DNA from 2 places in the Streptacidiphilus cavernicola genome. Region 1 is predicted to be linked to the other one. Evidence: riboswitches for the same ligand, from Rfam matches in the RefSeq annotation. Region 1 holds a riboswitch; the other holds the start of a gene.
The links. Region 1 has a riboswitch for thiamine pyrophosphate ahead of thiO (glycine oxidase ThiO). Riboswitches for the same ligand answer to the same signal wherever they lie in the genome.
Positions count from the first base shown of each region.

Region 2: linked by a shared signal. The riboswitch ahead of ACEZDE_RS14925 (purine-cytosine permease family protein) and the one ahead of thiO (glycine oxidase ThiO) in region 1 are both predicted to bind thiamine pyrophosphate.

Region 1 is NZ_JBHFAB010000005.1:213,083-218,475, forward strand. Features, by position in the region: gene ACEZDE_RS09140 (hypothetical protein) at 1-4, opposite strand, end outside; gene ACEZDE_RS09145 (thiazole synthase) at 116-913, opposite strand; gene thiS (sulfur carrier protein ThiS) at 923-1,135, opposite strand; gene thiO (glycine oxidase ThiO) at 1,132-2,298, opposite strand; TPP riboswitch at 2,401-2,486, opposite strand; gene ACEZDE_RS09160 (NAD(P)/FAD-dependent oxidoreductase) at 2,528-3,748, shown strand; gene ACEZDE_RS09165 (Rv2175c family DNA-binding protein) at 3,788-4,153, shown strand; gene thiE (thiamine phosphate synthase) at 4,150-4,806, shown strand; gene ACEZDE_RS09175 (polyprenyl synthetase family protein) at 4,988-5,393, opposite strand, start outside.
Region 2 is NZ_JBHFAB010000009.1:182,651-188,043, forward strand. Features, by position in the region: tRNA gene ACEZDE_RS14915 (tRNA-Ser) at 262-350, opposite strand; gene ACEZDE_RS14920 (S1C family serine protease) at 526-2,409, opposite strand; TPP riboswitch at 2,681-2,794, shown strand; gene ACEZDE_RS14925 (purine-cytosine permease family protein) at 2,790-4,193, shown strand; gene ACEZDE_RS14930 (glycerophosphodiester phosphodiesterase) at 4,272-5,090, shown strand.

The DNA.
Region 1 (5,393 bases):
ACATCGGAATCCAATCGAGAGAGCTGTGACAGTCGCGCATCCTGGCGCACCCAGATCACAGCAAGATCGCGGACGTCCGATCGCTCCCGCTATCGCCGGGAAAGATCCCGGTGGATCAGTCGAACGCCGGCGCCTCCGGGTCGAAGTCGGCGCGGCCGGCCATCGGGGAGGAGGCCTCGGCGTGGAAGCGGCGGGGGATCCGGCCGGCCCGGTGCGCCAGGCGGCCGGCCTCGACCGCGTGCCGCATCGCCTCGGCCATCAGGGCGGGCTCCTGGGCCCGGGTCACGGCGGTGGCCAGCATCACCGCGGCGCAGCCGAGCTCCATCGCCAGCGCCGCGTCCGAGGCGGTGCCCGCGCCCGCGTCCAGGATCACCGGGACCCCGGCCCGCTCGACGATCAGCTGGAAGTTGTGCGGGTTGCGGATGCCCAGACCGGAGCCGATCGGCGAGCCCAGCGGCATCACCGCGGCGCAGCCGACGTCCTCCAGCTTCCGGGCCAGCACCGGGTCGTCGTTGGTGTAGGGGAGGACCGTGAAGCCGTCGTCGACCAGGGTCTCGGCGGCGTCCAGGAGTTCGATCGGGTCGGGGAGCAGGGTGCGCTCGTCGGCGACCACCTCCAGCTTCACCCAGTCCGTGCCGAGCGCCTCGCGGGCCAGCCGGGCGGTGAGCACGGCCTCGCCCGCGGTGAAGCAGCCGGCCGTGTTGGGCAGCACCTGGATGTCGTTGCGCCGCAGCACGTCGAGGACCGAGCCGCGCGCGGCGGGGTTGATCCGCCGCATGGCGACGGTGGTCAGCTCGGTGCCGGACAGCCGCAGGGCCTGCTCCAGCACCTCCAGGCTGGGCGCGCCGCCGGTGCCCATGATCAGCCTGGAGCCGAAGGTGCGGTCGGCGATGGTGAGCGAGTCGTCGGACATGGCGTCGGATCAGCCTCCCTGGACGGCGGTGAGGATCTCGACCCGGTCGTCGGCGGCGAGCGGGGTGGCGGGCCAGGCGCCGCGCGGCACCACGGCCTCGTTCACGGCGGCGGCCACGCCGGAGGGCGCGGCGCTCAGCAGGGCGACGACCTCGGCGAGGGTGGTGCCGGGGGCGATCTCACGGGGGTCGCCGTTGACACGGATGGGCAGGGTCGTGGTCATCGGGAGGCCTCCGTGAGCGCGTGCGAGCTGAATCGGTCAGGGGTGAACGGGGCTGCCTCGGGCGGCAGTTGACCCGTAGTCAGGTAGTCGGCGACGGCGTCCGCGGTGACCGGGGTGAGCAGGATGCCGTTGCGGTGGTGCCCGGTCGCGGCGACCAGTCCCGGCAGCGCGGTCGGGCCGAGCAGCGGGGCGTTGTCGGGGGTGCCCGGCCGCAGGCCCGCGCCGGTCTCCAGCAGCGGCAGCTCGGTGATCCCCGGCAGCAGCTCGTGCGCGTCCCGCAGCAGCTCGTACACCCCGCCCGCGGTGACCGCGGTGTCGTAGCCCTGCTCCTCCATGGTCGCGCCGACGACCAGCTCGCCGTCCTCGCGCGGGACCAGGTACAGGTGCACGCCGCGGACCACCGCGCGCAGGTTGCGGGACAGGAACGGGCCGCCGGGCAGCGGCGCGCCCGCGGTGGTGGCCATCCGCAGCCGCAGGATCTGCCCCTTGACCGGCCGGACCGGCAGCTGCGCCGCGGCCGGCAGCCCCGGTATCGCCCCGGACCAGCTGCCCGCCGCGAGCACGGTCTGCCCGGCGCCGAGCGCGGAGCCGTCCTCGGCCAGCGCGCCGGTGACCCGGTCGCCCGCCGGGGCCAGCTCGATCCTGGCCGCGCGCGAGCGGTGGATCCGGACGCCCGCGCGGACGCAGGCCTCCAGCAGCGCCGCGCCCAGCCGCCGCCCGTCCACCTGGTGGTCGCCGGAGACCAGCAGGCCGCCGCGGACCGACGGTGCCAGCATCGGCTCCAGCCGACGGCACTCGCGGCCGGTCAGCCACTCCGCGGCCAGGCCGAGCCGCTGCTGGAACGCGTGCACCTCGCGCAGCTCGGCCCGGTCGTCGGCGTCCAGTGCCACGGCCAGAGTGCCGCAAGGCCGGTAGCCGGTGGGGAGGCCGCTGGCGGCCTCCAGCTCGGCGGCGAAGGCGGCGTAGCGCTGGTTGGAGGCGATGCCGAGCCGGAGCAGCTCCTCCTCGCCGTACTGCAGCTCGGTCACCGGGGCGAGCATGCCGGCGGCGACCCGGTTGGCGCCGTGGCCGGGGTCGGGGTCGAGGAGGGTGACGGACAGGCCGCGCTGGGCGGTGCGCCAGGCGGTGGCGAGGCCGATCACCCCGCCGCCGACGACCAGCACGTCGCTTGTGCCGCGGTCGGCGGGGCCGGAGCCGCGGTTGTCGGCGGGGCCGGGGTCGTCGGCGGGGCCGGGGACTGCATGGGCGCGTGGCACGGTGGCGCGCTCCCTTCGCCGGCATGACCCGGATCAGGTTCGGACGGTCGGAGGCCTGCCGCCTCCCTCTCAGCCCGGTACGCCGGGCTCCCGCGGGTTTCCCGTCCACTCTAGTACCGCCCGTAGAGTGACGGACATGCGACTTGTGGTGGTCGGGGCCGGGATGGCCGGAGTGCAGACAGCGGTCTCGCTGCGCGGGCAGGGGTACGAAGGGGAGCTGGTGCTGCTGGGCGCGGAGCCGCACCTGCCGTACGACCGCCCGCCGCTGTCCAAGGACGTACTGCTGGGCAAGGCCGAGAACTCCCGGTTCGAGCTCGACTACGGCGGCCTCGGCGTCGACCTGCTGCTCGACCGCACCGCCACCGGCCTGGACCCGGAGGCGCGGATCCTGCGCACTGGCGGCGGGGAGCTGGAGTACGACCGGCTGGTGCTCGCCACCGGGGCCCGCGCGGTGGCTCTGCCGGGACAGCCCGCCGCGGCGCACCTGCTGCGCACCCACGACGACGCGGTGGCGCTGCGGACCGCGCTGCGCCCCGGCGCGCGGCTGGTGGTGATCGGGGCCGGCTGGATCGGCGCCGAGGCCGCGACCGCGGCCAGGAAGCTGGGCTGCGAGGTCACCGTGGTCGAGGCGGCCCCGGTGCCGCTGGCCGGGGCGCTGCCCGCCGAGGTCGGCGAGCTGACCCGGCGCTGGTACGCCGAGGCGGGCGTCGACCTGCGCACCAGCTGCGCCGTCGGCGGGATCGTCGACGCCGAGCCGCGGCTGGAAGGCCTCGGCGGCAGCGCGGTGCTGCTCACCGACGGCACCGAGCTGGACGCGGACGCGGTGGTGGTCGGCATCGGCGCCCGCCCGGACACCGGCTGGCTGGACGGCTCGGGGATCGCCCTGGACGACCGCGGCGCGGTCGCCGCCGACGCCGGGCTGCGCACCTCGGCCGAGGGGGTGTTCGCGGTCGGCGACTGCGCCTCCTTCCCGTCCGCCCGCTACCGGACCCGGCTGACGGTGCAGCACTGGGACAACGCGCTGCACGGCGCGAAGGTCGCCGCGGCGAACGCGCTGGGCGGGGAGCTGGTGTACGACCCGGTGCCGTACTTCTGGTCCGAGCAGTTCGGCCGGATGGTCCAGTACGCGGGCCACCACCGCCCCGGCGACGAACTGCTGTGGCGCGGCGACCCGGCGCGGCCGGAGGGCGGCTGGGGCGCGCTGTGGCTGCGGGACGGCGTCCCGGTGGCGCTGCTGGCCGTGGACCGGCCCCGGGACCTGGCCCAGGGGCGGCGGCTGATCGAGCGGGGGACCCTCGTCGACCCGTCCCGCGCGGCCGACCCGGCGGTGCCGCTGAAGGCGGCCGTCGGCGGGTGATGGTGCGCGGGGGCCGCCGGGGATGGCACGCTTGGGGGTGTGAGCCAGATTGATCCCAAAATTGACGCCCTGATTCCCACCTGGATGAACGTCCCCGAGATCGCCGAGCAGTGGGGCCTCGTGGTGACCAAGGTCCGCCGCCTGGTCGACGACGGCACGCTGCTCGCGGTCCGCCGCGGCGAGAACAACGCCCTGATGGTCCCGGCCGCCTTCATCGGCGAGCGCGGCACGGTCAAGGGCATCACCGGCCTGATCACGCTGCTCCGCGACTCCGGATTCACCGACGAGGAGATGCTGGAGTGGCTGTTCACCGATGACCCGTCGCTGCCCGGCACCCCCGCGCAGGCGCTGAACGAGAACCGCGGCACCGAGGTCAAGCGCCGGGCGCAGGCGATGGCCCTGTGAGCTCCGCGGACTCCCTGGCCGCGGCCCGGCTCTACCTCTGCACCGACGCCCGCCGGGAGCAGGGCGACCTCGCCGCGTTCCTGGACGCGGTGCTGGCCGGCGGGGTGGACATCGTCCAGCTCCGCGACAAGGGCCTGGAGGCCGGGCCGGAACTGGCCGCGCTTGAGGTCTTCGCCGACGCCTGCCGCCGGCACGGCCGGCTGCTCGCGGTGAACGACCGCGCCGACGTCGCCCACGCGGTCCGGCCGCAGGTGCTGCACCTGGGGCAGGACGACCTGCCGGTCCCGGCGGCGCGGGCGATCCTCGGCCAGGACATCCTGATCGGCCGCTCCTGCCACGCCGAGACCGAGGTGGACGCGGCGCTGGTGGAACCCGGCGTCGACTACTTCTGCACCGGCCCGGTCTGGCCGACCCCGACCAAGCCGGGACGGTACGCGCCGGGCCTCGGCCTGGTCGGCTACGCCGCCGAGCAGCAGCCGAAGGTGGCGCCGGAGCGCCCCTGGTTCGCCATCGGCGGCATCGACGCGGGCAACCTGGACCAGGTGCTGGACGCGGGCGCGCGGCGGATCGTCGTGGTCCGCGCGCTGACCGAGGCGGCCGACCCGCACGCGGCGGCGGCGGACCTGGCCCGCCGGGTCCGCGAGCGCGACTGACAGTCATTCCCGGGGCGGCCCCTGGCTGCCGGGGCATTCTCGTTCCTGGGGCACCCGCTTCGATTCTGGGCACCCGCTTCGCCGATCGGTCAAGCTACTTGACTGTTCGGCGAAGCGGGTGCCGTCCGTCCGCCGTCGGCGGGGCCAGCGCCGTCGGCAGGAACGGCGCCGTCGGCGGGGGTCAGTGCCGCCGTGCCGTTGCCGCGTCGGTGAGCCGCCGCAGCACCCGGCGTGCCGCCTCGTCGACCAGCGGCACCTGGTCGAGCGCCGCCACCGCCTCGGCCACCAGCTGCCCGATCCGGGCCTCCACCCGCTCCGGCGCGCCGCTGCGGGTGATCACGCCGCGCAGCAGCGCCAGCCGGACCTCGTCCAGGTCGGGCGCGCCGAGCAGCTCGTCCAGCAGCCGGGCGTCGGCGCCGCCGCAGTGCTCCTCGGTCTCGGCGATCAGCAGGGTGCGCTTGCCCTCGCGCAGGTCGTCCCCGGTCGGCTTGCCGGTGACGGCCGGGTCCCCGTAGACGCCGAGCAGGTCGTCGCGGAGCTGGAACGCCTCGCCCAGCGGCAGCCCGAACGCCGCGTAGCCGCTGGTC
Region 2 (5,393 bases), on a different contig from region 1:
AGTAACCACGATGTTCCCCTACCATCCCTTGACCACGAACGGCGGGACAGCGCCAGCGAGACCGTGGCTATCCCGGAGCCTGAGACCCCCGCCGAAAGCATGGTTCTGAAGGTTCCCGCTTCATGCCCTTCGGGGCCTATCCAGCGGCGCGCAGCCGCCACGCTAAGAGCGGGATGTGGCACACATTCTGAGACAGGAATCGAAAAGGCCCGGTATCGGAGCCTTCTCCTTTACCGGGCCTGACCTGCGTCTACTGACCTGCGGAGAGCGAGGGATTCGAACCCTCGGTCACGGTTCCCCGTGACGACAGTTTTCAAGACTGTTCCCTTAGGCCGCTCGGGCAGCTCTCCAGGCGCGGGGTGTGAGGTCCGCGCTCAGGGATCTTCTCATGAGTCGGGGGGCGTTGGGGAAGCATTCGGCCCCGTACGGCGTGGATGCCGTACGGGGCCGGATGGTTGGCGGGGGCGGACGGGGCTCGGCGGGGCGAGTGCCCGGGTGCCCGAGGCCGGGTGCCCGGCCCGGTGGTTACTGGTCGCCGACGCGGGAGCCCAGGGTGACGCTGGTGGTGTGGCTGGTGCCGCCTCGGGTGTAGGTGACGCTGACCACGTCGCCGGGGTGGTGCGACCAGATCTCGCTGACCAGGGTGGGGCCGCTGTCGATCTGGACGCCGCCGAGCTCGGTGATGATGTCGCCCGGCTTGAGGCCGGCCTTGTCGGCCGGGCCGCCGGGGGTGACCGCGGGGGTGCCCTGGACCGGTGCGGCGGCGATCTTGGCGCCGTCGCCCTGGTAGGTGTCGTCGCGCAGCACGCCGATGATCGGGTACGTCGGCTTGCCGGTCTTGATCAGCTGGTCGGCGACCCACTTGGCCTGGTTGATCGGGATCGCGAAGCCGAGGCCGATGCTGCCGGACTGGCCGCCGCCCGAGCTCTGGCCGGTCGACTGGATCGCCGAGTCGATGCCGATGACCTGCCCGGAGGAGTTCATCAGCGGACCGCCGGAGTTGCCCGGGTTGATCGACGCGTCGGTCTGCAGCGCGTTCATGTAGGACGTCTGCGCGCCGGTCTCGTCGCCGGAGGCGACCGGGCGGTTCTTGGCGCTGATGATGCCGGAGGTGACCGTGCCGGACAGGCCGAACGGGGCGCCGATCGCGATGGTGGTGTCGCCCACCGCCACCTGGTCGGAGTTGCCCAGTGCCAGCGGCACCAGCGGCTTCTTCGGGGTTCCGTCGATCTTGATGACGGCCACGTCGTAGCCGGAGGCGCGGCCGACGATGGTCGCCGGGTAGCTGGAGCCGTCGGAGAACTTCACCGACAGCTTGCCGCCGTTCTCCGAGGGCGCCACCACGTGGTTGTTGGTGAGGATGTGGCCGTCGGTGTCGTAGACGAACCCGGTGCCGGTGCCGGACTCCTGCGAGTTGCTCGCCGAGATGGTCACCACGCTGGGCAGCGCCTTGGCGGCGATCCCGGCGATGCTGTCGGGCGCCCGGCTGAGCGCCTTGGGGTCGACGCTGGTCGACACGGTGGTGCTGCCGGAGGAGCTGTCGTTGTTCTCCAGCGCGGCGCCGATGCCGCCGCCGACGGCGCCCGCGACGATCGCGGTCGCGGCGAGCAGCGCGATCAGGCCGCCGCGGCGCTTCTTGGGCTTCGCGGCCGGGGCGTACGGGTCCGTGCCGGGCGGCGGGTAGGCCGAGCCGGGGTAGCCGGCGTACGGGGGGAGGCCCCCGCCGTGGCCGTCGCCGGCAGCGTCACCGGTGTGGGCGGCACCGCCGTAGCCGGGCTCGCCGGAGCCGCCACCGCCGTAGGGCGGCTGGTGCAGGCTCTGCTGGGCGGGCGACTCGGCGCCGTATGCCGCCGCGGCGGCAGGAGCCGCCATCGCCGGAGCGGCCGGGGGCTGCTGCGGGTAGGCGGGGGCGTCGGCCGGGTACGCGCCCTGGACCGGCGCGTTGGCGGGCGGGAAGGCGGGTGCGGACGGCGCGGCAGGTGCGGTCGGCGCGGCAGGTGCGCCGTACCCCTGGCCCTGGGCCTGCTGCTGACCCTGGGCCTGCTGCTGGGCCGTGGGTGCGTCCTGGGGAGCCGATCCGGTGTAGGCGGTCGATCCGGTCTGGGCACCCTGGGCGCCCTGCCCGCCGTGGCCAGGCGCGACCGGCAGCACCTCCGTACGCGGCTCGGCGGCGGCCTGCGGCTCGGCGGCCTGCGCTGCGGCCTGCGGCGGCGCGGCCACCGGCGGCGGGAAGCCGGCGAGTGCCGGATCGGCCGGCGGCGCGACGGGCTGGACGACGGTGTCGTCCGTGACGCGTGCGTCAGCCGGCACGGCGCGCTCCTGCGCGTAGGGGAGCGGCCCCGCGCCCGTCCCTTCGGCGGGGGCGGGCTGCTGCGCGCCTGCGTTCCCGTCCTCGTGCTCGGTACTCACGAATGACCTCCTCCTGGGGACCTCGGTCCCAAGCATTGCCCGCCCGGTGTCCGGGCATCGTAAGGGTCAGTCATGCGCTACTTCCCCTGACCGAATCTATAGCGCACCCGTGTGAGAGCTTCCTTAGCCACCCCACAGCCTCGCTCATCCTCGGTTCAGGTCAGTTTCATCCCCATCAGCCCTACGCCGCCCGTCCGCGACCCGCCCACCAGCCATCCACGGCGTGGACGCGACCTTGGCCGGACGCCCGCCAAGCCCTACGATGACGCTCGAACTGATACGCGGGAGCTTGGACCGATCCAGGCTGAGAGGGTGCCGAACCGGGGTGCCGACCGCTTGAACCTGACCGGGTAATGCCGGCGTAGGGAGCTGAGAGCACCATGACGTCCGTTTCGCCTTCCCCCGTACCCCCGCCGCCCCCTTCTTCTTCCGCCCCGCTGCTCCATCAGGGGTCGGCGGGCCCCCGGGCCGAGGCGCCGCTGCTGCTGGACACCGCGCCGCCGCGCACCCTCGGCTTCCGCGACCAGGCCGCGTTCTGGACCAACCTGGGCGTCAGCCTGATCGGCTTCCAGAGCGCGGCGACCGTCCTGGTGGTCAACGGCGCGAACCTGTCCGTCCCGGCCGCGCTCACCGCGGTCGTGGTCGGGACGGTGGTCGGCTCGGTGATGCTCGGCATCGCGGCCGTGATCGGGACCAGGTCGGGCGCGCCCGCGATGGCGATCCTGCGCGGACTGTTCGGCACCCGCTTCTCCTACCTGCCGACCGTGCTCAACATCGTGCAGTGCCTGGGCTGGGGCGTGTTCGAGCTGACCGTGATCGCGATGGGCGCGCACACGCTGTTCGGCGGCGGCCCGCACTGGCTGTACGTGCTGGCGGCCGGGCTGCTCACCACCGTGATGACGATCCGTCCGCTCGGCGCGATCGCCGTGCTGCGGAAGTACGTGGCGGTCGCGGTCGGGCTGGCGATGCTGTTCTTCACGGTCGAGCTGCTGCGCCGCGGCGTGCCCGCGCCCGCGCACGGCAGCTGGAAGGGCTTCCTGCCGGCCACCGACGCGGTGATCGCGGTCTCCATCTCCTTCGTCCCGCTGGCCGCGGACTACACCCGGCACGCGCGCAGCACCCGCAGCTCGTTCTGGGGTGCGTTCACCGGCTACACGTTCTCCCAGGTGTGGTGCTACGTGGTCGGCATGGTGGCGCTGCTGCAGGTGGGCAACGACAGCGACCGGATCTTCAGCACCTTCATGGGGATCACCGCGGGCTGGGTGTTCTTCGCGGTGCTGGTGCTGCGCGAGGCGGACCAGTCCTTCGCCAACGTCTACTCGACCGCGATGTCGGTGCAGAACCTGCTGCCGCGGGTGGACCGCCGGGTGCTGACCGTGCTGCTGGGCGCACTGGTCACCGGGCTCGCGCTGCTGGTCACCGACTTCAGCGAGTACGAGGCGTTCCTCGGCCTGATCGGGGCGGTGTTCGTGCCGCTGTCGGCGGTGCTGGCGGTGGACTTCTTCTTCGGCGCGGGACGCCGCGAGGGCGGCTGGGACCTCTCGGAGGGGGCGCCGGCCCGCTGGCTGCCGCTGCTGCCGTGGGCGCTGGGGTTCGCGGTCTACCAGCTGATCTATCCGGCGGAGCTGACCGGCTGGGCGAGCGGGTGGACCACGTTCTGGGCGCACGCGCAGAACGCGCTGCATGTGCATCCGCAGGTGTGGACGTCGGCGTCGCTGTTCTCCTTCGCCGTCCCGGCGCTGGTCACCTGGCTGCTGACGCCGCTGCTGCGGCGGGGACGGTAGCGCCGGCGCGGATCGCGGTCGCCAAGTGTTCACCTGGGGTGACCGGGGTCCGCGGGCCGCGCGGATTATCGTGGTGGCGTGTCCCGTGTACACCCGACCCCGGTCGTCCTGCCGAACCGTGCCGCCACCCAGGTGGTGGCCCACCGCGGCGCCTCCGGCACCTTCGCCGAGCACACCCTGGCCGCCTACAAGCTGGCCGTCGACCAGGGCGCGGACGCGCTGGAGTGCGACGTCCGGCTGACCGCCGACGGCCACCTGGTCTGTGTGCACGACCGCACGGTCGACCGCACCTCCAACGGCCGCGGCGTGGTCTCGACGCTGGAGCTGGCCCAGCTGTCCGAGCTCGACTTCGGCTCCTGGAAGGGCGACCCGGTCGACTGGACCGACACCGAGCACACCGCCGTGCTCACCCTGGAGCGGCTGCTCGAACTCGCCACCGACTGCGGCCGACGGGTCGAGCTGGCCATCGAGACCAAGCACCCCACCCGCTACGCGGGCCTGGTCGAGCGCAAACTCCTGGAACTGCTGCACCGCTTCGATCTGGTCACCCCGAGCAGCGGCGAGCGCTCCCCGGTCCGGATCATGAGCTTCTCGCAGCTCTCGCTGCGCCGGGTGCGGGAGCTGGCCCCGGCCGTCCCCACCGTGTTCCTGACCGAACGGGTCCCGCTGCGCTTCCGCGACGGCAGCCTGCCGCACGGCGCGAAGATCGCCGGACCCGGCATCGAGCTGGTCCGGGAGAACCCCGGCTACGTCGCCGCGCTGCACCGCGCGGGGCACCGGGTGCACGTGTGGACGGTGGACGATCCCGAGGACGTGGAGCTCTGCCTGCGGCTCGGCGTGGAGGCCGTCATCACCAATCATCCGCGCCAGGTACTTGACCAGCTGGGCCGCCAGTAACGACCATACGAAGACCGGGACGACGGCCGGTGGCCGCGGGGCGAACGCGCGGCGACCCCCGACAGGCGCACGCGGGCGTGGATGAATGGCTGGAAAATCCCCCGGATCGTCATTCTTCACCACCCCCGATAAACCCTCAGTAACCAGGTGGCTACGCATAGTGAAATGCGTGCCGGGGGTTCGATTTGTGATGCCGAGAAGGCAGGTTGCGGTCCTTCTATTCTCGTTTCCGCTGTGCTCGCACCGGGCATTCACACCCTGGTTGACAGCTGAGGAGGAGGTCCGGGGGTGGCGCTGGTGGTA